DNA from 4 places in the Cyanobium sp. Maggiore-St4-Cus genome. Region 1 is predicted to be linked to each of the others. Evidence: predicted binding sites of a transcription regulator. Region 1 holds the regulator's gene; each other region holds the start of a gene.
The links. The regulator NtcA, encoded in region 1, controls nitrogen genes in cyanobacteria. The targets are predictions, from matches to a motif close to GTANCNNNNGNTAC.

Region 1 (7,066 bases):
TGATGCCCCAGACCTACATGAATGAAAGTGGTCGCTCGATCCGCGCAGCCCTTGACTGGTTTGGTTTAGAGCCCGCCCAGTTGCTGGTGGTGGTTGACGACATGGACCTGCCCCTCGGCAAGTTGAGACTGCGGGCTACGGGCAGTGCCGGGGGGCATAACGGCCTGCGCAGCACCATCAGCCACCTAGGTACCCAGGACTTTCCGCGGCTTCGTATTGGTATTGGCGCCCCCGCCCAAGATCCCGGCGAGCGCCGCGCCCGCACCGTTGGCCATGTGCTCGGACGCTTCACGCCTGCCGAGCAGCCCCTGCTCGAGGAGGTGCTGCGCGAGGTGGAGGCAGGTATTGGCCTGATCCAGCGCCTCGGCCTGGAGCGGGCTGGCAACCGACTCAACGGTTTTCAGCCCCAGGGCGCGGCAGCCTGAGCCGATGGCACGCCTTCCCTCCACCACTGCCCAGTTGCGGGTGCTGCACCAGAGCTTCAGCCAGCGGGTGCTGGAGGGAGAGGTGAGTGCGGGCGGCTACCAATGGAGTTTCCGCTGGGCCTTTGACCGCGGTGAACTCAGCGTTGAACCTTCTTTGGGCAGGGCTCTGATCCAGGACGCCCTGCTGCGTTATCTGCTCAAGGTCGACTACCAGCTCGAGCCTGGCGGTGACTACATCTTTACGGTTCGGGCCCGTTTTTAAACCGATTTAGCCTCCGGCGACCGGCAGCGGCCATTGCCTCAGCAGCTCCTGGTTGCTGCGCTGCAGGGTCATCCCGCAATAGCGCTCAATCAGCAGCTGGGCCACCACATCGTCGATATCCCGGGGGGGCAATCGCAAGCCCGCCGGCAGCAGCCGCCTCCAGTCCTTAGGAGGCCACAGTTGCCAATAGCGCTCGCGGGCCGCCAGGGTGCTGCCGCTCTCATCCACCACAGCTAGCGCCAGCCGCTGCTGGCCAAGCCGGCTGCGCCAGTCTTGGCTACCGGTGCCATTGCCGAGCACAACCTGGCCAAGCCCCACTTGCTGCCAGCTTTTGAGCAGGGCGAGGCAGGCTTGCGGGGGCAGGATGGCAGCCTGCCGGATCTGGCCAAGGGCAGGATCAGCCAGCACTAGACCGCATTTGCTGCGCCCGGGATCTAGGCCTGCCACCAGGCCCGCCGCAGCGCCCGTCATGGGCGGCGAGGGCCCGGCCCCGATTGGGCGGGAGATGGGGCCACCACCCAGCGCAATTCCACCGCAATTGGGTCGGCGGTGCTGGCGCTGTTGATGGCGAGGGCCTCTAGTTGGGCAACCTGGCCCGGCTGGCGCTCGCTCAGCTCCCGGGCCAGCTGTTTGAAGCTGGCCGCATCGAACTGCAGCCCTTCCACCAACGTGCCCTGGCGCTGGGCTCGGGCATAGGCAGCGGCTAGCAGCAGGTTGAGTCGCCGCGAAACCGGCTCCAGGGCTGTGAGGTCGCCCTCGATCGTGGTGCTGGCCAGCACTTCACCTGCTTTAACTACTGGGCGGTTGGGGCGTAGGTCTGGGAAGGCAAGCACCTGTCGCTCGCCCCTCAGCACGTTGGCGGCCGAGAGAATGCTCACCACCCAGCTGCCGGGTTTGGCGAGCAGGCCTTCCAGCTTGCTGATGTCATTTTTGGGTACCAGCAGGATCTGGCGATCGGGGGGCTGGCCGGGCAGCACCCGCCTGAAGGCGTTGAGATTGGCCTGCTGCAGCAAGGCGGTGATAACCTCCTTGGCCTGCTCGGGGCGCTCAAGGGTCACCTTGGCGCTGGCCAGGGTCTGACCGCTGCTGAGCACCACGTCGCCGCGGCGCAGGGCAATCAGGTTGCCCTCCAGGTCTTTAAGTTCTTGGGCTCCGGCGCTAATCCGGCGGCGCACCTGGGCTAGTTCCGCTTCGGTGCGGCGGATTTCCGCATCCCGCCCCTTCACCTCCTGGCTGAGACGGCTGCGCTCCAGCTCCAACTGGTTGCGCTGGGCTAGAAGTGGCGCCAGCTCTTGGCGCAATTTGCTGGCGCGGGCTTGGGCCTGCTCAAAGCGCGTCTGAGCCTCGCGTTTGCCCTGTTCGGCCCGTGCCACCTGCAGGCGGCTGCTGGCTAGTTGGCTGTTGCTGCGGCTCAGTTGGCTGCGGCTGGTTTGCAGCCGTTGCTCCAGTCGATCGAGTTCAAACAGGCCCGTGCGCAGCCGCTCGCTTACCAGCAGCATCAGGCCGAGGGAGATGGCACTGATCAGGCTGCCAGTGAGCACCGTGATCAACACGGCGGTGCGGCGGGGCCGCATCCCCAACAGGCTCAAGCGCGCCTTGCCCACCAGGCTGCCAAGTCGGTCGCCCAGGGTGGAGAGCACTCCCCCCAGGGCGAGCAGAGCGAGGATCAGCAGCCAGCCCGTCACATACGTCCCCGGAGGGCCCCAGTATCCCTGGCGTTCAGCTGAAGCGCTTGGCTAGCGCGATTGGATCAAACACAGTGATCTTTTTGCGGTCGATCTGAACCAGCCCGTCGTTGCGCAGGTCGCCCAGCAGGCGAGTGATTGTGACGCGGGTGGAGCCAATCGCTTCGGCAATCGCCTGGTGGGAGAGGCGCAGATCAATCGTGATACCTTCCGAGCTGGGAACGCCGAAATCTCGGCACAGCACCAGCAGGAAGCTCACCAGCCGCGAACTCATGTCGCGGTGGGTGAGGGTTTCGATCATCGTTTCGGTTTGCAGTATTCGCGAAGACAGGCCCTGCAGCAGCAGCAAGCCCACGCTGGCGTCCTGCTCGATCGCCCGGCGCACGGAGGTGGCTGGTGCGGTCACCATCTCGACCCTGGTGAAGGCCACAGCGTGATAAAAGCGATCGGAGCGCTGGCCCGTCAGCAGCGAGAGCACACCAAACAGGCTGTTCTCGCGCAACAGGGCCACGGTGATCTCCTCGCCGGATTCATATACCCGCGACAGCCGGACCGCTCCGCGCCGCAGCAGATAGACCCGCTCAGCTGGATCGCCGGGAAAAAAAATCGTCTTGCCCCGTTCGATCGTCTCGACACTGCTGCCGGTCAGGCCCCGGATCACTTCCAACAGGGTGGGGTTGCCCTGGCCGGCGCTTCCCATCACGCCAGGGGCACCCGTCGATGGGGTGTTGGCGGTACGGCTAAATCCGTGGGTAGCGCCAACCATCAAGGTCTTGGCAAGTGCCGGGACCCTAAGGATCACCCGGGGGGCGGCTTGTAGCAATACACACGGTTTGAGACGACACCGTCGGCGCCCCCTGCGCACCAGTACGTATGTTTCCACTAGGGATGGTGTCGTTTGCTTGTGGAGCGGCCCAATCCCGCTACATTCAGCTCCGCGAGGCCATGGGCTGCTCGCGGCGCCCCAGGTCTGTTTTTCGATTTTCAAGGTTCTTATTCAGGTTGTTCATGACCGCGAGCTTGCCCGTCTCAGGCCTCACCTCCTCCTCTGGAGCTGGTTTTCCGGCGGTCCAGCACCAACCTCAGCGCTCTGGCCATCGCCCTTTGGCTGTGGCGGCTGCCGTGTCTGCCCCCGCCTCTGCCCCTTCTGCTGCGCCGGCATTGCGGCTGGTGGCCCAGTCGGAGGGCTTACTGCAAATCCATACGGCGCCTTTCCGCGGCAGTTACGGTGCCGTGCTCAGCCAGGCCCTACGTAGTGCCGGCTTGGGCAGCCGGGTGCTAGTTACTCAGTTCCTTAAGGGAGGCGTAGATCAGGGCCTCGGCAGCAGCGTCTGGCTGTGTGGGCGACTGCAATGGCTGCGGCCCGGAGTGCCCGGCTGTCTGTCAGAGCCAGCTGCCCGCCAGGGGCTCGAACTGTTGGAGGCGGTGCGCCAGGTGTGGGCCTTCAGCCGCGAGCAGCTGCTCAGTGGTGCGGTGGATCTAATGGTGCTCGACGAGCTGGGCTTGGCTGTGGAGCTGGGCTACATCGAGCAGGTTGAAGTGCTGGCAACCTTGGAGCGCCGACCAGCCCATTTAGATGTCATTTTGACAGGGCCAGCCATGACTCCTGAGTTGATGGCCATGGCTGATCAGGTCACCCAGTTGCGCCGAGGCCTCTGATGCTGAAGAACGACCGCTGGATCAACGAGCAGGCTGGGGCAGGAATGTTGCAGCCATTTCAGTCGACCCTGGTGCGCCACCTCGATCCCGAGACGACGGGCTCGCCGGTGCTCAGCTACGGCTGCTCTTCCTATGGCTACGACTTGCGGTTGTCGGCTAAGGAATTTTTGATCTTTCGGCATGTGCCTGGCACCGTGATGAACCCCAAGCGGTTCAATCCGGCAAACCTCGAGCCCGCTCCCCTGCGCCATGACGAGGATGGATCTTATTTTATCTTGCCAGCCCATTCCTATGGCTTGGGAGTGGCACTGGAGAAGATGAAGGTGCCATCAAATATCACGGTGATCTGCCTGGGTAAGAGCACATACGCCCGGCTAGGCATCATTGTTAATACGACGCCAGCGGAAGCCGGCTGGGAGGGTCACCTCACCCTGGAGTTCAGTAATTCTTCGGGTGCTGACTGCCGTATTTATGCAAATGAGGGAATCTGTCAGCTGCTCTTTTTTGAGGGCGATCCCTGTGAGACAACCTATCAAGATCGGGCTGGTAAGTACCAGCATCAGCCCGAACGGGTTACCTTGGCGCGTATCTAGTTCCCAGCAAAATGCCCTATGGGGCGAGCCTGGCTTTATGTAAGCGGCTCTTTTCATACCAGTCAGCAAATTGGGGTGTCCAAGCCTGCAGATGGGGCCACATCAGATCACAGAGCTCACGGATCTCCTGCTGGGCATCGAGCTTCGCCCGCAGGTCAAGGAAGTGCAGAAATGCCCGCAAGGTGAAGCTCACCACGAAGTGCTGGCGGTAGTCGAAGGGCAGGATGCCGCGGGCGTGCTCCTCGGCGAAGCCAGCCGCCAAAAGGTCGCGGTAGCGAGCCGCCGCAGCCCTGCAGAGCTCTAGATCTATGTAGCGCTGCTCTTCGGTGTAGGCGTATTTCTTGCCTTGCCGGTCGCTATAGCTACCTACGGGCCGTAGATAGAACACCTCCTCTAGTTCCAGCTCATCATTGGCGGCCTTGCAGATGCGATCGCCGGTGTAGCGCATGGATTGCACGTCAAAGCTCACCCCCACCCGGTGGGTCCGTGCCTGCTGCATCACTGAGTGGGGAAACCAGCCAACGTTGAGCACGATCTGGGCGTGCTCCAGGGGGCCGTAGTGGCCCCGCTCTCCGGCCAGCAGCCGCTTGATGCAAATTTCTCCCGCCTTGGTTTCGTCCGGCCAGTTGGCGGAGTCTGCCGCCACAAAGCCCTCGCTGTAGTCCTGATGCATTCCCGCATAAACGCACTGCTGGGGGTTAGGCGTGGCGGCGATCAGGTCAACGCGGAAACGGGAATCCATGGCGGGCGTCAACCGTGGCTGCGGGGTCCGGCCATCGTGGCAGTAGCTGGCTCCGCTGCCGCAACTTCGCCAGCGGGTTGGCTCAGGTTGCTGACGGCGCCTACCCCAGCCAGGGCAGGTAGGGGCTCCCTGGCGATCAGGGCGCTGCTGAGAGCGCGCAATTCGTTGAGGCTGCGGGCGCCAATCGAGCGGCCCACCGCTTCACCGGCAGCATTGAACAGCTCTAGTTGGGGAATGCCGTTGACGTCGTAGCGCTCCAGCTCCGGCTGCCAGCGCGGATTGTCAACGTTGAGCAGCACCACATCAAGCTGGCCGCGGTGTTGGGCTTCGATCGTTTCCATTGCCGGAGCCATGGTGCGGCAGGCGTCGCACCAGTCGGCGTAGAACTCCACCAGCGTTGGCTTGCCATTGCGCAAGGCCACGGGTAGATCCAGGGATTGGCGCGCCAAGCGCTCCAGTGGAGCCTCCGGATTCAGTCCGCCCCGGAACCACAGCAGGCCCGCTGCCAGTAGGGCCGCCAGCACGACTAGCAGCAGCCGTTCGCTTGGCCCCAGGCCGGAATTCGGTGTGGAGTTGGTCATGACTGCACTTTGCCAGTGCTTGCTAGCGTTTTGCGGAGGTAAGCGTGCTGTTCTCGCGAACCGGATCCTCGTGAAACGGCGCCTAACCCTGCACTTTCCCCGCGAAGCGGTGCATCAGCCGATCACCTATCGGCTGGCGGTGGATTTCGACATCGCCGCCAAGATCCTGCGCGCCCAGATTTCCCCCAACCAGAGCGGCACCATGGTGGTGGAGCTCTCCGGCGATATCGACGAACTGACGGCGGCGGAGGCCTGGCTAGAAAGTCAGGGACTCGGCCTCAACCGGGCGCCGGGTCAGATAGCCGTAGACCGCAGTCTCTGTGTTGACTGTGGCCTCTGCTCGAGCGTTTGCCCCAGCGGTGCCCTCAGCTTGACCCAGCCGGCTTGGCAGCTGCAATTCGATGCGCAACGCTGCTTGGTGTGCGAACAGTGCATTCCGAGTTGCCCTCTGGATGCGATTTCCCTGGTGCTGGCTCCCCCGTGATGGCGATGTTGCGTCTGCTATTGCTGCCCTTGCGGGCGCCGATGCTGCTGGTGCTGGTGGTGATATCGGTTTACGAGGGCTTGCAGTGGAGCCAGCCGCTTGAGGGTGCGGCAGCGTCGGGGATGGGGCAGTTGTCCAGCTTGTTCTGGTCGCTTGATTGTCTCCACGCCTTGCTGGTGGTGGTGGTGTGCACCATGCCCGACCTGCTGCTGCAGCGGATTTCCAATTTGATGGCCGCCAGTCGGGTGATGAGCCTGGTGATCAGCCTGTTGATCGTCACGGTGGGTGGTCTCTATCTGCTCCACCTCAAAGTGCTCACCAATGTGCTGATCCTGGGCACCACTGTGTTGTTGGCACGCCTTGATCTAGCTCGGATTCGGGTGGCACCCCCGCCGGTGCTGCTGGCAGGGGTGCTGGGGGTGCTGGTGTTGTCAGGGGCATGGGTGGGCCGCTGGCTGGCAAGCGGTGGCTAGCAGCTAGCCAGCGGCCTCTCTTGGAAGTTCCAAAAGTTGCCGAGCACTTTTTTGACGTACAGCCGGGTTTCCGGGTAGGGGATGGCCTCTATCCATAGCTCCGGTTCTTGTTGCAGTTGGGGTGTCACCCAGCCAGCGGTGGCACCGGGGCCGGCGTTGTAG
Region 2 (7,066 bases), on a different contig from region 1:
ATCAGGGCTGGTGAATTGCGCCTGCTCGCCGATTCCGTGCTGGCCCACCTGCTGGAGCATCGCGGTCTGCAGGTGGATCAGCTGCAGGCTCCCTTTCAGCCCGAGTCCGGTGCCTACGGCCCCATCCACGGCCACAGCCATAGCCATGACCACTAGCCGGTTGCGCTTGTTTCAACTGATCAGCCCAGCGCTGCCGGTGGGGGCCTTCAGTTATTCGGAGGGCTTGGAGGTGCTGGTGCAGCGCGGGCTTTTGCTGGACGGGGCTGGGGTGAGCGCCTGGCTGGAGTCTGAGTTGCAGCGCGGCACCTTGGTGCTGGAGGTGGCGAGCCTGCCGGGCTTGCTGGTGGCTGAGGTAGCCGAATTGCGCGAGCGCGATAGCTGGTTGCTGGCCCTGCGGGAGGCGGCGGAGGTGCGCGCCCAGCAGCGCCAGATGGGCGCTTCGCTGCTGGGGCTGCTGGCTGATCTGGGCTTCAATCCGCCCGCCCTGAACCTGGCTTGGCCGGCAGCCTTTGCCCTGGCGGGTCGCGCCCTGGAGGTTGGCGCCACCGAGCTGGTGGAGGCCTACTTATATGGCTGGGTGGCAAACCAGCTCAGTGCGGCGTTGCGGCTGGTGCCTCTAGGACCCACCGAGGCCCAGCGCCTGCAGCTGGGTCTGGCGCCTTTGATTGCCCAGCGGGCCCTCGAACTGGCGGCAGCCGATCCCGACCAGCTCTGGAGCGGCGGCGTGGGTGCGGGTCTGGCCCAGTTGCGCCACGCCGAGCTGTACTCCAGGCTGTTTCGCAGCTGAGCGGATCGGATGAGCAAGCTGCGGGTGGGCGTAGCCGGGCCGGTGGGCTCGGGCAAAACCGCCCTGGTGGAGGCCCTCTGCCGGCGGCTGCGCGATCGCCTGCAGCTGGCGGTTGTCACCAACGACATCTACACCCAGGAGGATGCCCAGTTCCTCACCCGAGCTGGGGCCCTAGAGCCGGAGCGCATCCGCGGCGTCGAAACCGGTGGCTGCCCCCACACCGCCATCCGCGAGGACTGTTCGATTAACCGGGCGGCGGTGGCCGAGCTGGAGGCGGCCTTCCCCGATCTGGATTTGGTGCTGGTGGAGAGCGGCGGCGACAACCTGGCCGCCAGCTTCAGCCCCGAGCTCGTGGACCTCTGCATTTATGTAATCGATGTGGCCGCCGGCGATAAAATCCCTCGCAAGGGGGGCCCGGGGATCACCCGCTCCGATCTGCTGGTGATCAACAAGATCGACCTGGCTCCCATGGTGGGAGCCAGCCTTGAGGTGATGGCAGCCGACACCGAACGCATGCGCCCTGGGCGCCCTTGGTGCTTCACCAACATCCGCAGCGGCGAAGGACTGGAGGCGGTGGAAAAGTTTTTGTGGGCCCAGCTGCCCTGATTTTTTTGATAATTTGCTGAATGGAAACAAGATTAAGCATCTCTCTTCCCCGGGTCCATTTACGGCGTGGTGATCTCTCCCGTGTCTGCCTCTCCCCGATATTTGCTGCGCCTGGTTGCTTCATCTGCCCTGCTTCTGAGTGCAGCGGGCTGTGGGGCTGGGGTAGCCACTGTTACCGTTCCGGCCAGCAATTGGCCTGGCTATGAGTATTTCTCGCTGGCCCAGGACCGTAAACTAGATCAGCGTTATGACTTAAAGCTTGACCTCAAAAATTATACGAATCCCCAAGATATTGTCCACGCTTACTTGCGGGGAGAGTTGAAGCTGGCCCAGCTGACCACCGTTGAAGCCGTTGACATCTGTCACCGGGTGCCGAAGCGTTGCCCAGTGGTGGTATTGGTGCTTGATGAATCCAGGGGCGCCGATCAGGTGGTAGTTGACCAGTCTTTGAATTCTATTGCCCAGCTTCGCTCCCGCCCGGTGGCCATCACTCCTTCCACCCTCGGCCCTTTTGTGCTCAGCCGCGCTCTAGCCCTTAATGGTCTAGGCCTGGAGGATGTGGAACTGAGGCCAATGCCATTGGAGGCGATGCCGAAGGCTCTAGCCAGGGGTGAAGTTGCCGCGGCAGCCCTGTTCCCACCCTTTTCCGACCAAGCAATTGCTTCAGGTAAGGTTCGCCCCCTATTCACTAGCCGTGAAATTCCTGGCCAGATTTTCGACATTCTGGTTGCTGATCCGGAGTTCCTTTCGGCCAACCGGCCTTTAGTGGCACGGCTTTTGAGGGTCTGGCAGGCTTCCCACAAGGAGGCGGCTGCCAACCCTGACGCCGCGATCGCCACCATGGCCCGTCGGGAGGGTGTAACTGAACGGGGATTCCGTGATTCGTTGAAGGGTTTGGTGTTTTTCTCTTTGGCCAACCAGGAGCCTTTCTTTGTGCAAGGCGGCGTTCTAGAGCGCAACCTCAGCACAGTCCGTGACGTGCAGGCCTATCTGGGTCTGGTGCCTACTGCATCACCACTCCCCTCGGTTGACGGCACCGCCATTCGCCAGGCCTTGCAAGCCGGGGGCTAGAGCGAGCTAGGCCAGGGATCGGCGGCCGTGACGCCATGTCGTCCCAAGTTGCGTTTGCGGTGATAGAGAGCTTGGTCGGCTTTTTCCATCAGCTGGCGTTGACTGGTCCCCTGTTGAGGTATCCCGCTGGCGACCCCAATGCTGGCCGTAACCCAGCTGGCAACTGGGCTGGATTCATGGTCGATGCAGGCGGAATCCAGGGCGTTAATAATGACTTGCGCCAGTCGACAGGCTTCGGTCAACCCAGTTTCCGGCAGCAGAATCGCGAATTCCTCGCCACCGATACGGCAGACAAGGTCGGTGCTGCGTAGCACCTTGCTTTTTATCGCATCTGCAACTTTCTCGAGGCAGAGGTCTCCTTCAACATGCCCGTAGCTATCGTTGTAAAGCTTGAAATGGTCCACATCCAACAGAAGTAAACTCAAGGGTTGGCGGCTACGCAGGCCCCGCTTCCACTCCTGGCTGAAAACTTCGTCGAAGCGGCGGCGGTTACCCAATGCGGTGAGCGCATCCGTGTGGGCTAGGTCCTTGAGTTGTGCTGTCAGTGATAGGGATTCAGTGACCAATTTGTAGAAGCTGCCGCTGAGGCTAATGATTTCCCGGGGGGCTTTGCTGAAGCTGGGGCTTTGCAGGGTTGTGGCTATATTTTTATCAGGGTTCAGCATCAGCTCATCTAGCTGTAGCAACGGTTTAAGAATCCGATCGGCTGTGCGCCAGGCAAAGCTCAAGCCCACTACCCAGCCCAGCACAAGCCCAGCCATCCAGATGCCCATACCCAAAAGACGTGCTGAATATTGCTCTTTTTTAAGAGCATCAAGCTTTTGGGCTTTTTCGTTGTACAGATTTGCCAAGACTTCGCCGTGTCGCCGAATCTCACTAATTGTTCGGTCTTGAGTTGTTCGTTGTATCAACGTTAGGCTAAGTGGTTTGTTTTGTTTTTGCAGTTCTTTAACTTCAGCAGCCGTCTGTTCCAGGTTGCGTTGCACCTGGACTGAGAGCAGCCGGATAGCCTCTAGTTCCCGATGGAGTGCGTTGGTTCTAGATAGCCGGCTCAGGGTTGTGAGCTTTTCATCGAGGGCGGTGCGGAAGCTCTTGAGCTTCGTGATGTCATGGTTCAGCTCATCGCTTAGCGCGCTTGTCCCGCCTTGCGCCATGTACTGAGCCGTGTGCGGCACAGACTGGAGCATCTCAAAGCTGAGGTGCCTTATGACATCAGACTCAAAGGCCACTTCACGGGCCTGGGCTCCGGCATTTTGGCTAACCCATTCGCTAAGGAACCACCCGCCTACAGTCGCCACAGAGACGATGGCAAGAGTAGTGACCTGGGTTGTAAACAGCCGCCTTCGGAGTCCCACGCCGTCGGCGATCTCAGTATCCGATGCTACTCGGTAGGAATCAAATTGTTCGGGGTTAGGCGAGTTGTGGGCGAATTCAGTTGGTGAGCATTTGCTGAGCAAGCCCTGAGACCATCTCGGCATTGTGTAATTGGTGTCGAGCGATACGGCGCCGGGGCTGATTGTTGCTGCTGTTTTGCGGGACTTTCTGGATTCCTTCGAGGTCGCAGGGCTTTTGCGAGAACCGTAGCAACCACTACAGGGCCAACATGTGACAACTGGATACCTTCCACTGACCGCTAAATAGCAGCGGGACATTCAGCGGTTTCCCGTAGGAGTTTTTATGAAGTCTTCCCTGATGCGCAAAACCACCATGCGTTATGTCGCTGGTGCTACGGCGATGGCAGCCAGCCTTTCGCTGGTGGCCTGCGGCGGCGGCGGCGAAAAAGCCTCTGGCGATTTTGACGGTGAAGTGAAGGTGGGGATTCTGCATTCCCGCTCCGGCACCATGGCCATCTCCGAAAACACGGTGGCGGAAGCCGAGTTGATGGCGATCGAGGAGATCAACGCCAAGGGCGGGATCACCATCGATGGCAAGAAGCTGAAGATTGTTCCCGTCGAAGAGGATGGGGCTTCTGATTGGCCCACCTTCGCTGAGAAAGCCAAAAAACTGATCGATCAGGATCAGGTGGCTGTGGTGTTTGGTGGCTGGACCTCAGCTAGCCGCAAGGCGATGCTGCCGGTGTTCGAGGCCAAGGATCACTTCCTCTTCTATCCGATCCAGTACGAAGGTCAGGAGTGCTCCAAGAACATCTTCTACACCGGTGCCACCCCCAACCAACAGGCTGAGCCTGCTGTCTCCTGGTTGCTCAAGAACAAGGGCAAGGACTTCTTCCTAGTGGGCTCCGATTACGTGTATCCGCGCACCGCGAACACGATCATGAAGGAGCAGCTCAAGGTTGAGGGCGGCAATCTGGTGGGTGAGGATTACCTGCCTCTTGGCAACACCGAGGTTGCTCCGATCATTGCCAAGATCAAGCAGGCCCTGCCCAAGGGTGGCGTGATTGTCAACACCCTGAACGGCGACAGCAACGTCGCCTTCTTCAAGCAGATGAAGGCTGCTGGCATCACCCCTGCCAATGGCTACTCGATCATGAGCTTCTCAATTGCTGAGGAGGAGGTTGCGGCAATCGGCCCCGAATATCTGGAAGGCACCTATGCGGCCTGGAACTTCTTCCAGAGTCTCGATACCCCCGCTTCCAAGAAGTTCACTACTGATTTCAAGGCCAAGTACGGCGAGAATCGGGTCACCAACGACCCGGCTGAATCCGCCTACAACATGGTCTACCTCTGGGCCGCTGGGGCTGAGAAGGCCAACAGCGTTGACGATAACGCAGTGCGTAAGGCGCTAATCGGTGTGACTTTCGATGCCCCCCAGGGCAAGATCGAGGTGCAGCCCAATCACCACACCACCGAGCTGGTGATGATTGGTGAGGTCCAAAAGGACGGCATGTTCAAGATTATCGAGAACAAGGGAGTTCTCAAGCCGATTGCCTGGAACCAGTTTGTTCCCGAAACCAAGGGTTACACCTGCGATTGGACCCAGGATCGTCCTGACGCTGGCAAGTTCAAGATGTGAGCCTTCGGCTTTCCTATTGACTTCAGGTCGGGGGAGCTCAGCTCCCCCTTTTCACTTCGTTTTTATTTTTCTTTCCCTTGCCGAGCCCTGTTGGGCGCCATGGATCTTCTTTACGACACACTCTTCAATGGCTTAGCCATCGGTTCGGTGCTGGTGCTGGCCGCCCTTGGCTTGGCCGTTGTCTTTGGCTTGATGGGGGTCATCAACATGGCCCACGGCGAGTTGATGATGCTCGGGGCTTACACCACCTTCGTGGTGCAAAACCTATTTAAAAATGGCCCTCTGGAGGGTCTTTTCCCCATCTACATTTTGGTGGCTATACCGCTTGCTTTTTTAGTGAGTGGTTTGGCCGGTTTGTTGCTGGAAAAAACCGTAATTCGGCGCCTATATGGCAGGCCGTTGGAAACTCTCTTGGCAACCTGGGGGGTAAGCCTGATTTTGCAGCAATTTGTACGCTCGGTGAGCAGTGCCTTTGTTGTGGGGCTTGTGGTGGCAGTGGCTCTAGGGCTGGTGACACCGCGGTTGTGGCCCAGCTCCTGGGCTCAGCGGCGCTGGACCCCATTGCTTGCAGTGGCTACCTGGCTAATTTCTGGCCTAATTGGCATCATCTTGGCCTCCGGATTGGGTGGTGTTCGGGTGCTGGATCAGCCCTGGTTTAGCGCACGCAACCTAGACGTCACTGCTCCGCTTTGGTTGCGTGGTTCGGTTGAACTTGGCGGTGTCAATATGCCAACGGCACGCCTGTTCATTGTTGCTCTTACGGCGATTGCCCTGGTGGCGGTGCATTGGTTTCTGCAGAAGAGCGTCTGGGGGATTCGCATCCGGGCCGTTACCCAAAATCGTTCGATGAGCGACTGCCTGGGGATTCCCACCGAAACCGTCGATGCGCTCACCTTTTTAGTGGGATCGGGCTTGGCTGGCGTAGCTGGTGTGGCTGTGACTTTGCTCGGCTCGGTGGGCCCAAACCTCGGCGGCAACTACATCGTTGACTGCTTCATGGTGGTGGTGTTGGGTGGGGTTGGCAAACTTCTCGGCACGGTTGTAGCGGCCCTGGGTATTGGAGTGCTCAGCTATGTGATCGGCTCTGGCTCCCTACTGCTGCTCTGGCCAGCTATGCCAGCTGGCCTAAATGAGCTGATCACATTTTTCGCCACCACCTCGATGGCAAAGGTGCTCGTGTTTGCTCTGATCGTCGTGTTTCTGCAGTTCAGGCCCGCTGGCCTGTTCCCGCAGAAGGGACGGCTGGTGGAGGCCTGAGCCATGGCGAAATTGCGCACCTGGTTGCCGTGGCTGCTGCTTGTGGCAGCAGCGTTGATCTTGCCGGCGATCTTGCCGCCGTTCCGGCTCAACCTGCTGGGTCGGTTCTTGTCCCTTGGAATCGTAGCCCTGGGTATAGATCTGATCTGGGGTTTTACTGGCATGCTTAGCCTGGGTCAGGGCATCTTCTTTGCCTTAGGTGGCTATGCCATTGGCATGCATTTGCAGCTTTTATCTCTGGCGCCTGGGGAGTTGCCAGAGTTTTTCGGGCTTTATGGAGTTAAGCAACTCCCTGTTTTTTGGCAGCCATTTCAGTCGTTTGTGTTCACGGGATTGTGTATTTGGGTGTTGCCTGCCTTGGTGGCTGGTGTG
Region 3 (7,066 bases), on a different contig from region 1:
CTCCATGCGTCTGTTCAAGATCACGGCTTGCATTCCTTGCCCGGAAAAGAGCCGCTCCCAGCGTGAGCTTCAAAACACCTATTTCACCAAATGGGTGCCCTACGACAGCTGGTTCGCTGAGCAGCAGCGGATCATGAAACAGGGCGGCAAGATCCTCAAAGTAGAACTAGCCGCTGGGCGTCGCCAACAGAACGTCGGCAACTGATTATTCAGTACCTTCGTTTCTTCCCAAGCTCGGCAGATGCCGGGCTTTTTTGTTGTTTTACTCTGGCTGCCAGGGGTCGACAACACCCCCCCGGGCACGGCTCAATGGGTTGAAGATGGCCCTACCTCTGCCACTCCCCAATTCCAGCCTTGGCCCCCACCGCAACTCACACCCCCCACCGCGACGCTGTCGGCGGTCCTCCGAAGGCTGGGGTGCTGCTGCCGTTGCCCTGGTCCCAGTGGCCTGCAGAGGCCAGATTGCTTCTGGGCATGGTGGCGGTCTGGAGCGTGATCGGACTACTGGTGCTCACCTCCGCCAGTTGGTGGGTAGCTGAACGGGAGATGGGTGACGGCGCCTTTTATCTCAAACGCCAGCTGGTTTGGATGGCTGCCAGCTGGGGGCTGCTCTGGTTTGGCATGCGCACCAGCCTGCGGCGCTGGTTGCACCTAGCTCCGCTTGGGTTGTGGGTTGGGATCATTCTGGTCGCAGCCACCCTGGTGATGGGCAGCACTGTCAACGGCGCCAGTCGCTGGCTGGTGCTTGGACCGGTACAGCTGCAGCCATCGGAATTGGTCAAGCCTTTTGTGGTGTTGCAGGGCGCTGCCCTTTTTGCCCACTGGAAGCGCATCGGCAACGACCAGAAACTGCTCTGGCTAGGGGCATTTGGGGCCCTGATCCTGCTGATCCTCAAGCAACCAAACCTCAGCACCGCCGCCCTATCCGGGCTGCTGCTCTGGCTGATGGCTCTGGCCGGGGGCCTTTCCCTGCCCATGCTGCTAGGTGCAGCAGGAGCGGGAGGGCTGCTTGGCAGCGCCAGCATCATGATCAACGAATACCAGCGTTTGCGGGTGGTGTCCTTCCTGGATCCCTGGCGGGACGCCCAGGGGGACGGCTACCAACTGGTGCAGAGCTTGATGGCAATCGGCTCAGGAGGCTTCCTAGGCGAGGGGTTTGGCCTTTCAACCCAGAAGCTGCAATACCTGCCGATCCAGAGCACCGATTTTATTTTTGCGGTGTTTGCAGAGGAATTTGGCTTCGTGGGCTCGCTGGTGCTGCTGCTGTTTTTGCTGTTGTTTGGCTTTGTGGGCCTGAGGGTTGCCCTCAGCTGCCGCAGCAACCAGCAGCGCCTGATCGCCATCGGCTGCACAACCTTGCTGGTGGGCCAATCCATCCTCAACATCGCCGTAGCCAGCGGTGCCATGCCCACCACCGGCCTGCCACTGCCACTAATCAGCTATGGCGGCAACTCCTTGATGGCCAGCCTGCTTATTTGCGGCCTGCTGATCCGCTGCTCGCTGGAGGCAGGCGGCCTTGCCCCTACCCCCAGGCGCCGGCGCACCGCAGCTGCCCGATAGGCTGATTGGATGATCAGTTTTGGGCCCCAACTGGCCGATTGGGCCCGCAGCAGCGAGACGCTGCTGCAGCACTCCCTGGCCAGCCCCACCCCCACCACCGTTGGGGTTGTCTTTGCTGGCGGCCTGCTCACGAGCCTGGGGCCCTGCTCCCTGTCGCTTTTGCCGGTCACCCTTGCCTATCTGGCTGGTTTTGGCGGCACGCCCGGCGTTAAGCCCAGCCAGGCTCCCTGGCAGCGCAGCCTCAGCTTTGCGGCCGGCATCGTGGCCTCCCTGGTGCTGCTGGGCCTGGTTAGCGGCCTACTGGGCCGGATCTACGGCCAAATCCCCGGGCTGATTCCCACGGTGGTGGCTGTGCTTGCCCTGCTGATGGGCCTAAACCTGCTGGGCCTGCTGAAGCTGCCCCTGCCCGCCGGACCCGATCCTGAAGTCTGGCGTCGCCGGGTGCCAGCCCCCCTAGCTCCTTTGGCAGCAGGGTTGGCTTTTGGATTGGCCGCAACCCCATGCACAACGCCAGTGCTGGCTGTGCTGCTGGCCTGGATGGCCCAGAACGGCAAACCAATGGTCGGCATGTTGCTGCTCACCAGCTTCGGAGCCGGTCAGGTGGTGCCGCTGCTGCTGGCAGGTACAGCAGCAGCCAGCCTGCCGGGCTTGCTGAGCCTGAGGCGGCTGGGCCAATGGGTTCCCCCGATCAGCGGCGTGGTGCTGGTGACCACCGGCGCCCTCACCCTGGTGGCCAACTGGCGATGAAAGCCTTGCTGCGGGTGGTGGGCTGGATTTCCGATCTGCGGGTAGCGATCGTGCTTCTGCTGGTGATTGCCGTCACCAGTGGCGTCGGCACGGCCATCCCCCAGCGGGAACCAGCCGACCTTTACCACCGGCTCTACGACCCCCAGCCCTGGCTTGGACTGCTGAACGGTGATGGGGTGCTGGCGCTGCAGCTCGACCATGTGTATTCCAGCGGCTGGTTCCTGGGGCTGCTGGCCTGGCTGGCCCTAGCCCTGCTGCTATGCAGCTGGCGCCGCCAGTGGCCCGCCCTGCAGGCCGCCCTGCGCTGGATCGACTACAGCACCCCCCGCCAGCTCAGCAAGCTGAGCGTGGCCGAAACCCTCAGCACCAACACCCCCAAGGCGAGCCTCGATCAGCTGGCCGCACTTCTGCAGAGCCAGGGCTGGCAAATTCAGCGCCACGACGACCGCCTAGCCGCCCGCAAGGGGCTGCTAGGCCGAGTCGGGCCCCTGCTGGTGCACGCCGGAATGGTGGTGCTGATGCTCGGAGCAGCCTGGGGGGCACTTGGTGGGCAAAGGGCTGAGCAATACCTCGCCCCCGGCCGCAGCCTGGAGCTGATGGACAGCCGGGGCAGCAGCCAACTCACCCTCGCCCTCGACCACTTTTCAATCCAGCGCGATCCCGCCGGACGACCTGAGCAATTCACCTCCCAGTTGCGCATCTTGGAGGGCGATGGCAGCGGCGGCAGCCTGCTGAAGCAGGCTGAGATCAGCGTTAACCATCCGCTGCGCTTCCAGGGAGTCACCCTTTATCAAGCCGACTGGGCCCTGGCCACCATCAGCCTGCAACTCGGTAAAAGCCCCCTACTGGAGCTGCCGTTGCAGAGCTTTCCTCAGCTAGGCGAACAGATTTGGGGAATCGTGCTGCCCACCCGTCCCGATGGCAGCGAGCCGGTGCTGCTCAGCTTGGGCAGCGAACAAGGCCCTGTGGAGATCTACGGCGCCGACGGAATCTCCTTAGCCCGCCTAGCCCCAGGCGGCGCAGCTGTGGAAGTGAAAGGGCTACCGATACGGGTTGAAAGCGTGCTCCCCGCCAGTGGCATCCTGCTGAAGCGTGATCCGGGGGTTCCACTGGTTTATGCAGGATTTGCAATCGCCCTAGCCGGCGGTGGTCTCAGCTTGCTTGCTACGCGTCAGCTTTGGGCCATCGCTGAGCAGCCGGACGGCCAAGCGGGTCAGCTGCACGTTGCGGGCCTCTGCAACCGCAATCTCACCGGCTTCGCTGCCGAGCTACCCCAGATGCTCGCCCAGCTCTAACAAGCCAGCCGCGTGCCGTGGCTGACGCGCACCACGGTGTGAACGTTGCCGCGGGGGTGAAAATCAGCCTCCAGCTGCATCCACTGGGGATCGGTGGCGGCAACCAGATCATCCAAGATGCGATTGGTCACCTCTTCATGGGAAATGGAGCGGTCGCGGTAGCTATTCACGTAGAGCTTGATCGCCTTGAGCTCCACCACCCGGGGGCCGGGCTGGTAAATCAGGCGCAACACCGCAAAATCGGGGTAGCCGGAAAATGGGCACTTACAGGTGAACTCCGGTAGCTCGATCGAAATCTCGTAGGCACGGCCAGGCCTGGGATTGTCAAAACAGATCAGCTCCGCTTCAGCGATGGCGCGCTCGCCATACATGGGCGTCTGGGTGAGGGAGGACGCGCTGGCAGAAGCGGGGCTGGAAGACATCGGAGCAAGGAAAGGGAAAGGGCCAGTGCCACTAGGTGATCTTAAGGAAAGTGGCCGCAGCCAACGGCTGCCCGAGCCGGTAGCAATCGCTACGACGACCCCCGCAAAGCTCGGGCGTAATGGCTTTACTCCCTACCATCGGCAGGGATTTCCTGAGAGACTTCCTACCTAGCCCGAGCTGCTCCTATGAAAAAAATTGAGGCCATCATTCGTCCCTTCAAGCTCGAGGACGTCAAGGTCGCCCTGGTCAATGCGGGGATCGTGGGCATGACCGTGAGCGAAGTGCGGGGTTTTGGCCGTCAAAAGGGCCAGGTGGAGCGCTATCGCGGCTCTGAATTCACCGTCGAATTCCTCCAGAAGCTGAAACTTGAGATCGTTGTCGATGACGACAAGGTCGATACCGTGGTGAGCGCCGTTCAAGACGCGGCCCGCACCGGCGAAATCGGCGACGGCAAGATCTTCGTGAGCACGATTGATTCGGTGGTTCGAATCCGCACCGGTGATCGGGACAGCGGCGCCATCTGAGCGCCAGCACCCCTTTTGATTTTTATTCCCTGGGAGTCAGTGTGCTGGCTACCAGGGTTTTTATTTGCTCTGGGCTGATTGGCGCAGAGCGGATTGGCGCAGAGCTGAATTTCGGGTCGCTTTGGGCTGGTTCAACAAGCTGTTCAACAGGCTCAAAAACATCCTCTGCAACATCCCCAGCAACATCCCCGGCAACATCACCCATTCCGACCTGCCCATCGCAATCGGAGCGCCGCAGCCAGAGCAGGTATTCGTGGTTGCCGGCAGGCCCGGTGATCGGTGATGCCACCAGGCCGCAAGCAACCAAGCCCAGGCCAGAGGCCGCGGAGATAACCCCTTCGATGGCATCGCAATGGGCAACCGGATCACGCACCACCCCGCCCTTGCCCACCCGGCCCTTGCCCACCTCAAACTGGGGTTTAACCAGCAACAGCAGATCCACGGGTGCTTGGGGTTGCAGCAGCGCCAGCAGGGCAGGCAGCACCAAGGCCAGGGCAATAAACGACACATCGGCCACCGCTAGATCGGGCCAGGGGTCTTCGGGGCCGTAAAGAGCATCCGGGGTGAGGTGACGCAGGTTGGTGCGCTCCTTGAGCACTACCCGCGGATCACTGCGCAGGCTCCAGGCCGTCTGGCCGTAGCCCACATCAATTCCGTAAATGCGGCAGGCCCCGTGCTGAAGCAGACAATCGCTGAAGCCGCCAGTGGAGATGCCGCCATCAAGGCAAACGCGCCCCTGCACGGCGATGGGGAAGGCCTCAAGGGCCCGCACCAGCTTTTCGCCACCCCTTGATACATAGCGAGGAAGTTGCTGTACCAGCAGCTCGGCCTCAGGCAACACCTCGGTGCCTGGTTTATCGAGCACTTTGTCGCCGTGGCGCACCCGCCCGGCCCTAATCAACAGCTGGGCCTGCTGACGACTAGCCGCCAGGCCGCGGGCCACGAGCTCCAAATCCAGTCGTTGCTTGCGAGCCATGGCGCTCCACCTTTTGTGATCAAACCACAACGCAAACGGAACAGATTCCAAGCATCTCTGCCTCCGCACCAAAACCCGGCAGAGGATGGCGCCCATAAGTTGATCTGGCACCGATGGCCACCTCAATCCGGACCGCGAATGCTGCAGCCAATGTGCTGGAACTGCTCTATCCCGGCAGCTTCGTCAAACTGCGCAATCAACCCTCCGACCTGCCCCCCTTCCAGCTGATCCAGTGCCGCGGCGGCCGCTGCTGGGTGCGGCAGCAGGCCTGGGGCCATCAGGTGCACTGGGAGGTGGAGCACCAACGCCTGACTACCGCTGCCTAAGGGGCGCACCCATACATTGGTCTGGCAGTGAGCCAGGCGCGGCCTTGATCGAGCGTTACACCCTGCCCGAGATGGGCGCCCTGTGGAGCGAGCAGGCGAAGTTCCAAAGTTGGCTCGATGTGGAGATCGCTGCCACCGAGGCCAATTGTGAGTTAGGGCGAGTGCCCGCTGAGGCGGTTGCGACGATTAAGGCGAGGGCCAGATTTTCGGTAGAGCGGATCCTCGAGATCGAGGCCGAGGTTCGCCACGACGTGATCGCCTTCCTCACCAATGTGAACGAGCACGTGGGGGATGCGGGCCGCTACATCCACGTGGGCATGACCAGTTCAGATGTGCTCGACACAGGCCTGGCCCTGCAGATGAAAGGCTCGGTGGGTCTGCTGCGAGCCGAGCTCGACGCACTCGCCGATGCCCTCAGGGCGCTAGCCCGCGAGCACAAGGGCACGGTGATGATCGGCCGCAGCCATGCCATCCACGGCGAGCCGATCAGCTTCGGCTTCAAGGTGGCCGGCTGGCTGGCGGAAGTGGAACGCAACCGCGAGCGCCTCGAGCGGCTCGAGCGGGTGGTGAGCGTGGGCCAGATCAGCGGCGCCATGGGCACCTACGCCAACACCGCCCCCCAAGTGGAGGCGATCGCCTGCGCCAAGCTTGGCCTGGAGCCAGATACGGCCAGCACCCAGGTGATCGCCCGCGATCGCCACGCCGAATACGTGCAGACCCTGGCCCTGGTGGGCGCGGCTCTTGAGCGTTTCTCCACCGAGATCCGCAACCTGCAGCGCACCGACGTGCTCGAGGTGGAGGAAAATTTCGCCAAGGGGCAGAAGGGCAGCTCGGCCATGCCCCACAAGCGCAACCCGATCCGCAGCGAGCGGATCAGTGGCCTGGCCCGGGTGCTGCGCAGCTATGTGGTGGCGGCCCTGGAAAACTGCGCCCTCTGGCACGAGCGCGACATCAGCCACAGCTCGGTGGAGCGGATGATGCTGCCCGACTGCTCCGCCACCCTGCACTTCATGCTGCGGGAGATGACCGAGGTAGTGAAGGGCCTAGGGGTCTACCCAGACAACATGGCCCGCAATATGAACGTTTACGGCGGCGTGGTGTTTAGCCAGCGGGTGCTGCTGGCCCTGGTGGAAGCCGGCATCAACCGCGAAGACGCTTACCGGATTGTGCAGCGCAACGCCCACAGCGCCTGGAACAAAGATGGCGGCAACTTCC
Region 4 (7,066 bases), on a different contig from region 1:
CGGGGACCCTGCTGGCGCGGCCGGCCCAAAAAGGCTGAGGTGCGATCCACAAAGAATGGAAAGCTGGTATCCACGCCGCGGGTCTGCTGAATGGTGAGGCCGCCGAGGGCGGCTCCGGCGTCGGCATCGAGGCTGATCGTGAAGTAGTACTCGGCGCTGGTCTGCCAGACGGTGGTGTAGAAGCTCACCAGATCAACCTTCCACGGAGCCTTGGTGAAGTAGGTGGCCCCCTTGAGTTCCAGGGCTCGGGCGGCGGGGATCGCAAGCGGCGAGATTGCGGGCACCCCGGTAATGCAGCTGGCCAGGGCCCAGCCGAGCGCAACGGCGACGCGTCGAAGACGGGGCACAGGCACTAGGGCATTAAGCAGTTGGCAAAACGCTAGGAGCGGCCCGCAGGAATGGCTGGGGATCCTGATCGCGGCGATGGCCCACCGGAATCGGCTGTCCTTGGGCCGTGCTGCCCTCGGGATCCAGGCTGGCGGTGGCCTCCAGGGCCTGGCGCAGGCGCCGGGCCGCATGCAGCGGCATGTCCCGGGGCACGCTGATGCGATCGCGCAGGTAGCGCAGGGCAGGGGCAGAGCCCGCCGGTGCTGGCAGGGGCTTGGCGTGGATCAGGGCCGTGAGAGCTGTGCGTAGCGGGACATCGAATTTTTCCGCTCCCAGGGGGCTGCGGCCAAGAATTGCCGCTCGGTGCTTGATCACCCGGCTGAGGGCAAAAGCTGCCGCATTGGCCGGTTCGGCTTGGCTGGTTTCCGGGTCGGGGCTGCCCAGGGGCCAGGGGCCCCGATCGATTTGAGTGGCTAGTGCTTGTTGGTTGGCATCTCCGCTGGCATAGCAGCCACCCATCTGGGGCGGTAGGTCGTGGGCATGGGTGTGGAAGTCGCTCTGGGTGCCTAAGTAGCTGGGGCGCTGCTCCAGCGCCTCAAACCAGCGGCCAATGGCCGGATGCTCACTGCGCAACAGAAAGCCCTTGTAGTAGGCCAGGCTTGCTGCCATGCGCTCCACGTAGGGCACGAACACCAGATCAGCGGTGCCTAGCTCGCCAAGCAGAAACGGCCCACATTGCTGGCTGAGCGCCTGCTCAAAGTTGCCTGCAATGCGCTGAAAAGCCGCCTTGGCAGCTTGCTCCTGGGCGGGCCGCAGCCCCGGACTGCAGAGCCATTGGCACCAGGCACGAAACAGCAGGCGCTCCAGTTGGCGCAGGGGCAGCACTGCCGGATCGTTCATGCCCAGTCCCAGGGGCCCGAAGGCCCCCTCGAGGGCTTCAAGAATGCGGTCGCTCTCGGTGATCAGGCGGCCATCGAGCTCAAGCGCGGGCAGCATCCCCGAAGGAACTAGCCGTTTGAACCAAGCCTCCTTATCGCCGTAACAGAACATGGTGACCTTGCGAATCCGGTAGGGGATCCGCTTCTCTTCGAGCCAAAGCCACACCTTCTGGCAGTAGGGGCACCAGGCATGGTGATCGCGGAACAGGGTGACCCGCACTGCCTCCTCCGGCTGACCAAACAAACGCAGCCGGGCCTGGGCGCTGGTGGGACCGTTGACTGGATCGGCTGGGGACGCACCGAGGCGTTCGAGCTCTTGCCAATCGAGCACTCCCTCGGCTTTCGACTCCATGCCTATCGCTGCAGCAGCCTTGGTTCTAGGAGCTCGCGGGGTGCTCGGTGGCCTAACTAACTTTCAAGAGCGAAGTTCCATAACAGAGATCCAATGTTCGACGCCTTCACCAAGGTTGTTGCCCAGGCTGATGCCCGTGGCGAATTCATTAACGCCAGCCAGATCGATGCCCTCGCAGCGATGGTTGCCGAAAGTAACAAGCGCATGGATACGGTGAACCGCATCACCTCCAACGCTTCTGCCATCGTTACCAACGCTGCCCGCGATCTCTTCGATCAGCAGCCCGCCTTGATCGCTCCAGGTGGCAACGCCTACACCAGCCGCCGCATGGCTGCTTGCCTGCGCGACATGGAGATCATCCTCCGCTACGTCACCTATGCCATTTTCAACGGCGATGCTTCCGTGCTGGAAGACCGCTGCCTCAACGGCCTGCGTGAGACCTACCTCGCCCTCGGCGTTCCTGGCGCTTCTGTGGCAGAAGGCGTTCGCAAAATGAAGCAAGCTGCTATCTCGATCGCTAACGATCGCAACGGCATAACCCCTGGAGATTGCTCCGCCCTGATGTCCGAAGTTGGCACCTATTTCGACCGCGCTGCTGCTGCAGTCGGCTGATTGGGCACAAGCCCAGCAATGTCCCTCTGGCAGGAGCCCAACGGTTCAACCAGAGGGTTTTTGGGTTTCCGGTTGCACTGGAGATCAAGAGCCAAGGGATGGGGCCAGGCAGCTCAGCTGAAGACCTCAATAGTGAGCATCAGGGCATCAGTCACGACGGATTGCTTCACTCCGCGGCAGCTAACTAACTCGTGAACCGATCCAACCGTGAACGGATCCAACATCAAAAAAGGGCTGAGGACCAGTCATGGAGTTGCCCAGTTGGCCCTCTAGACCCTCTCTGCCGTCGATCCTCGGCGGCACATTCGGCGGCTTCTAGTCAGCGACGTCCGTCCCAAGATTGGGCTGCCAGCCAACACAGGGCGGAAGGGATCAGCGTTCTCGTGAACGGTGTCATTTGCTACCCACAGGACTGCAGCGCTGCACGATTGTGGCCGGGTGAACATTAGAGGTCACCTTCCTTCATGGCCCAAGTCCCCATCGCTGGCGGCGGTCCAACCCCGCTCGCTGTCTTTGATCGATTCCGCACCCAGCTTCTCGCCAAGGTTCAGGAGCCTGAACTGAAGCGTTACGCCGTGATGCTGCTCGCCTTTGGTGCTGGCCTGCTGCCGCTGATGGCAGGCTCCGCCAAGGCAGCCTTGGCGAAGGTCCCCACCGACGGCGCCGACACCCTGCTGATGCTGATGGGTTCAGCCCTGGTTCTACTTATGACCCCAGGCCTGGCGTTCTTCTACGGCGGCTTCACCCGCGCCAAGAACGTGCTCAACACCATGATGATGAGCTTTTTCCTGATGGGGCTCATCGGTGTCGTCTGGGTTGTGATCGGCTACTCCCTCTCCTTCGACACCGGCTTCGGCAGCCCCTTCATCGGTGGTCTCGGCCAGATGTGGCTCAACGGCGTAGGCGGTGAGCTCGGTGATGCTCCACTCGCTGATGGTTTCGCCATCTCCGCTTCCTCCTTCGCCCTTTTCCAGGGCATGTTCGCGATCATCACCCCGGCGCTTATTTCCGGCGCCCTTGTGGAGCGGATCAACTTCAAGGCCTGGTTCTGGTTCTCCCTGCTCTGGAGCCTGTTCATCTACTGCCCCATGTGCAAGATGGTTTGGGGCGGTGGATACATCGGTCCCTTTGGTGAGATCGGCGCCATCGACTTTGCCGGCGGCACAGTTGTTCACATTGCTGCAGGCGTGGCGGCTCTGGTGGCCACTGCGATTGTGGGTCCGCGCAGCGGCTTCCCAGGCAGCAAGCGTCCTCCCCACAACGTGCCCTTCATCCTCTTGGGTGCAGGCCTTCTCTGGTTCGGCTGGTTCGGCTTCAACGGCGCCAGCTACTTCGCTGCTAAGGGTGCCGGCTTCTCCTTCCTGACCACCACCCTGTCGGCCTCAACGGCCCTGCTCACCTGGTGCTTGATTGAGTGGTTCCGTGATGGCAAACCCACCGCCGTGGGAGCCGCCACCGGCGCCGTGGCTGGTCTGGTGGGCATCACCCCCGCCGCAGGCTTCGTCTACATGCCCCAGGCTCTAATCATCGGTGCGGCGACCTCCATCGCCTGCTATATCGCAGTTCAGGTGAAGTCGGCCATCAACTTTGATGACTCCCTCGATGCCTTCGCCGTCCACGGCGTAGGTGGCACGGTGGGAGCCCTGCTCACCGGCGCCCTAGCCATCCCTGCCCTGGTGCCGGCCGACTACTTCCCCAAATCGGCAGCAATCCTCGCCAGCGGCGGCAACACCGCCCTGTTCGTGGCCCACGTCAAGGCCGTGCTGATCAGCTACGGGTTTGTCGGCATCGGCACCGCGGTCATTCTCTGGATCGTTGGCGCCACGGTGGGCCTGCGGGTCACTCCTGAGCAGGAAGAACGTGGACTCGACTTCGTCGCCCACGGGGAAGAGGCTTACGACCCCACGACCAACTGAAGCTGAATCACCATGAAAATGATCACGGCAATGGTCCGCCCTTCCAAGGTGGAAGCAATCAAAACAACCCTCGTCGGCCTCGATGTGGTCGGCATGACTCTTGTCGATGTCCGCGGTTTCGGTCGACAGAAGGGTCAGGTGGAGCGCTACCGCGGCAACGAGTTCACCGTTGACTTCCTACCCAAGTCCAAGATCGTTGTGGTGGTGACTGACGACAAGTTGGAAGCCACCCTCACTGCCATCCTCGAGGCCGCCCGAACCGGTGAAATCGGTGATGGCAAGATCTTCGTCACCCCCGTTGAGGAAGCCATCCGCATCCGCACCGGTGAGCGCGGCGACACGGCGATCTGATCACCCACCTCTTGATTTGATGTGGTGTTTCCATCTGGGACACCTCAACTGCCCCCCGTCAGGGGGGCTTTTTTATGGCTGCTGACAATGCCACCAGCTTCCCTGGATTCGTCGCTGAGCTGGGGAGCACCCTTCCGCCCAAGGACTTCACGCCATAGCGTGAGGTCCTCCATTCCTTCATCTCCAAGCCCCATGAACAGCTCCTACGACCTGATCGTGCTGGGGGCCGGCTCGGGTGGTCTAGCTGCTGCCAAACGGGCCGCAAGCTATGGCGCCCGGGTGGCGATCGTGGAGGGCGATCGGGTGGGTGGCACCTGCGTGATCCGCGGCTGCGTGCCCAAAAAGCTGCTGGTTTATGGCTCCGCTTACAAACATTTGCTTGCAGATGCAGCCAGCTATGGCTGGGAAATCGAGGGGATTCGCCGCAACCCCAGCACCCTGCTGGCCAATGTGCGCGCTGAGGTAGATCGGCTCAATCAGCTGCACCTCGGCTTTGTTGAGAAAGCAGGGGTAGAGCTGGTGCGCGGCTGGGGCTGCTTTGAAGACGACCACACCATTGCCGTTGGCGAGCGCCGCCTGGGGGCCGAGCGAATCTTGATTGCGGTGGGGGGGCGGCCCCAACGGCCAGCGATTCCAGGGGCAGAGCTGGGCTGGGTGAGCGATGAGATGTTTCTGCTGGAGCAACTACCGGAGCGCCTTGTGGTGGTGGGTGCTGGCTTCATCGCCTGTGAATTCGCCTGCATCCTCAATGGCCTTGGCGTGGCCGTGACCCAGCTGGTGCGCGGCAATCATTTGCTGCGGGGCTTTGATCTTGAAGCTGCCAAGGCGGTCCAGGAGGGCATGGAACAAGAGGGTATTGAGATTCGCTTTGCCCACAGTCCTGCAGCTATCACTGGCAGTGCCGGCAACCTCAGCGTCCACACCGAGGCTGGCGAAATCATTCCTTGCGGTGGGGTGTTGCTTGCCACCGGCAGGCGCCCTTTCCTGGAGGGCCTGCGCCTTGAGGCAGCGGCTATCGCCACTGAAGCCAATCGCATTCCAGTGGATAGGGAGCAGCGCACCAACGTGCCCCATATCTATGCAGTTGGCGATGTCACCGACCGCATCAACCTCACCCCGGTTGCCATTGATGAGGGACGCGCCTTTGCCGACAGTGTCTATGGCACTAGCCCGCGCCAGGTGGACCACAGCCTGGTGGCATGTGCGGTATTCAGTCAGCCGGAGCTGGCCAGTGTGGGGCTCAGCGAAGAGGAGGCGATCCAGCGCCATGGCCCAGGGGGCGTGCGGGTGCATCGGGCCCGTTTCCGGCCGATGAGCCAGGCCTTGCCGGCCAGGGGGCCCAGGGTATTGCTCAAGTTGGTCGTGGAGCTGGAAAGCGGCAAGGTGCTGGGCTGCCACATGGTGGGCGAGCACAGCGCTGAAATTATCCAGATGGCAGCCATCGCCATTGGCATGGGCGCCACTAAGGCCGATTTCGATCGCACCATGGCCCTGCACCCCTCGGTTGCCGAGGAGTTTGTGACCATGCCGAACTAGACCCTGAGCCGGCTTTTGCGCCAATCATCAGCCAGCATCACCACCAGCGGCGCCAGCAGGACCATCGGCAGGGCCCGGCTGTCAATTGGCACCATCGCCGCTAGCCGCGACAGGGGCGGCCAATAGAGCAATAGCGCTGTGAAGAGGATTTCAGCTGCTATCCCAAGCCAAAGCAGGGGATTGCGGCGCCAGCCCTGTTGCACCAAGTTGACGAAGGCGGAGCGATGCTCACTGCGGCAGGCCATCGCCACACCGATTTGGCCGGCCACGATGCAGGTGAAGGCCACACTTGAGGCCTGCTGCTGGCTGGCCACGAGCGCTGCTCCGGCCTGGCCATGGAGAAGCAGGGGGGCTGCCAGCCTGAGCTCGGCCCAACCCACACCCTGCTGCTGCCAGCTGAGCAGGTAGGCCGTCATCGACACCACGGCTTCGCTCAGGCCCAGCACCAGATAGGCACGCAGCATCAGGGGCCTATCCAGTAACGGCGCTGTGCGGGGCCGGGGCGGTTGGCGCATCAATCCAGATTCGGGCGCCTCGGCGCCTAGCCCTAAGGCGGGTAGTAAATCGGTGCCCAGATCCACCGCCAGGATTTGCAGCACGGTTAGGGCCGCCGGGATTTGCACGGTCACCATGGCTAGAAACGGAGCCATCTCGGCCACGTTGCTAGCCAGCACGTAGGGCAGGAACTTGCGAATGTTGGCCACAACCCCGCGGCCAAAGCGCACAGCCGTGACGATCGTGGCGAAGTTGTCGTCTAGCAGCACCACATCGGCGGCCTCCCTTGCCACATCGGTGCCCACCAGGCCCATAGCTATGCCCACATCGGCCGCCCGCAAGGCCGGCGCATCGTTTACTCCATCGCCAGTGACCGCAACCACTTCGCCAAGGGAGCGGTAGGCCTGCACAAGCCGTAGCTTCTGCTCCGGGGCCATCCGGGCAAACACCAGCCGGTTGCGGTATTTGAGCAGCTGGCGCAGGTGCACATCGCTGATCAGCTCGAGCTGGTCGCCTTGTATTACCCGCACCGGATCAGC

Region 2: urtA (urea ABC transporter substrate-binding protein) is a predicted target of NtcA. The motif match lies at 4,045-4,058, and genes of this name have one in related genera.
Region 3: queF (preQ(1) synthase) is a predicted target of NtcA. The motif match lies at 4,104-4,117, and genes of this name have one in related genera.
Region 4: KBY99_RS14405 (ammonium transporter) is a predicted target of NtcA. The motif match lies at 2,620-2,633, and genes of this name have one in related genera.

Annotation. Positions count from the first base shown of each region.
Region 1 covers NZ_JAGQBL010000009.1:28,598-35,663, reverse strand. The annotation lists gene pth (aminoacyl-tRNA hydrolase) at 1-425, shown strand, start outside; gene KBY99_RS09695 (DUF3146 family protein) at 430-687, shown strand; gene KBY99_RS09690 (resolvase) at 694-1,158, opposite strand; gene KBY99_RS09685 (DUF3084 domain-containing protein) at 1,155-2,372, opposite strand; gene ntcA (global nitrogen regulator NtcA) at 2,407-3,072, opposite strand; gene KBY99_RS09675 (cob(I)yrinic acid a,c-diamide adenosyltransferase) at 3,381-4,031, shown strand; gene dcd (dCTP deaminase) at 4,031-4,624, shown strand; gene thyX (FAD-dependent thymidylate synthase) at 4,641-5,366, opposite strand; gene KBY99_RS09660 (thioredoxin domain-containing protein) at 5,375-5,947, opposite strand; gene KBY99_RS09655 (NIL domain-containing protein) at 6,018-6,431, shown strand; gene KBY99_RS09650 (hypothetical protein) at 6,437-6,904, shown strand; gene KBY99_RS09645 (lytic transglycosylase domain-containing protein) at 6,901-7,066, opposite strand, start outside.
Region 2 covers NZ_JAGQBL010000004.1:145,225-152,290, reverse strand. The annotation lists gene ureE (urease accessory protein UreE) at 1-156, shown strand, start outside; gene KBY99_RS05315 (urease accessory protein UreF) at 146-787, shown strand; gene ureG (urease accessory protein UreG) at 797-1,393, shown strand; gene KBY99_RS05305 (ABC transporter substrate-binding protein) at 1,496-2,464, shown strand; gene KBY99_RS14865 (GGDEF domain-containing protein) at 2,461-3,693, opposite strand; gene urtA (urea ABC transporter substrate-binding protein) at 4,142-5,437, shown strand; gene KBY99_RS05290 (ABC transporter permease) at 5,537-6,694, shown strand; gene urtC (urea ABC transporter permease subunit UrtC) at 6,698-7,066, shown strand, end outside.
Region 3 covers NZ_JAGQBL010000006.1:36,692-43,757, reverse strand. The annotation lists gene KBY99_RS07085 (phycobilisome linker polypeptide) at 5-205, shown strand; gene KBY99_RS07080 (FtsW/RodA/SpoVE family cell cycle protein) at 418-1,560, shown strand; gene KBY99_RS07075 (cytochrome c biogenesis protein CcdA) at 1,570-2,307, shown strand; gene KBY99_RS07070 (cytochrome c biogenesis protein ResB) at 2,304-3,602, shown strand; gene queF (preQ(1) synthase) at 3,599-4,024, opposite strand; gene KBY99_RS07060 (P-II family nitrogen regulator) at 4,211-4,549, shown strand; gene KBY99_RS07055 (TlyA family RNA methyltransferase) at 4,572-5,525, opposite strand; gene KBY99_RS07050 (hypothetical protein) at 5,639-5,851, shown strand; gene purB (adenylosuccinate lyase) at 5,896-7,066, shown strand, end outside.
Region 4 covers NZ_JAGQBL010000022.1:3,080-10,145, reverse strand. The annotation lists gene KBY99_RS14420 (DUF2808 domain-containing protein) at 1-347, opposite strand, end outside; gene KBY99_RS14415 (glutathione S-transferase family protein) at 361-1,617, opposite strand; gene KBY99_RS14410 (phycocyanin subunit beta) at 1,711-2,229, shown strand; gene KBY99_RS14405 (ammonium transporter) at 2,694-4,145, shown strand; gene KBY99_RS14400 (P-II family nitrogen regulator) at 4,158-4,496, shown strand; gene gorA (glutathione-disulfide reductase) at 4,689-6,032, shown strand; gene KBY99_RS14390 (cation-translocating P-type ATPase) at 6,029-7,066, opposite strand, start outside.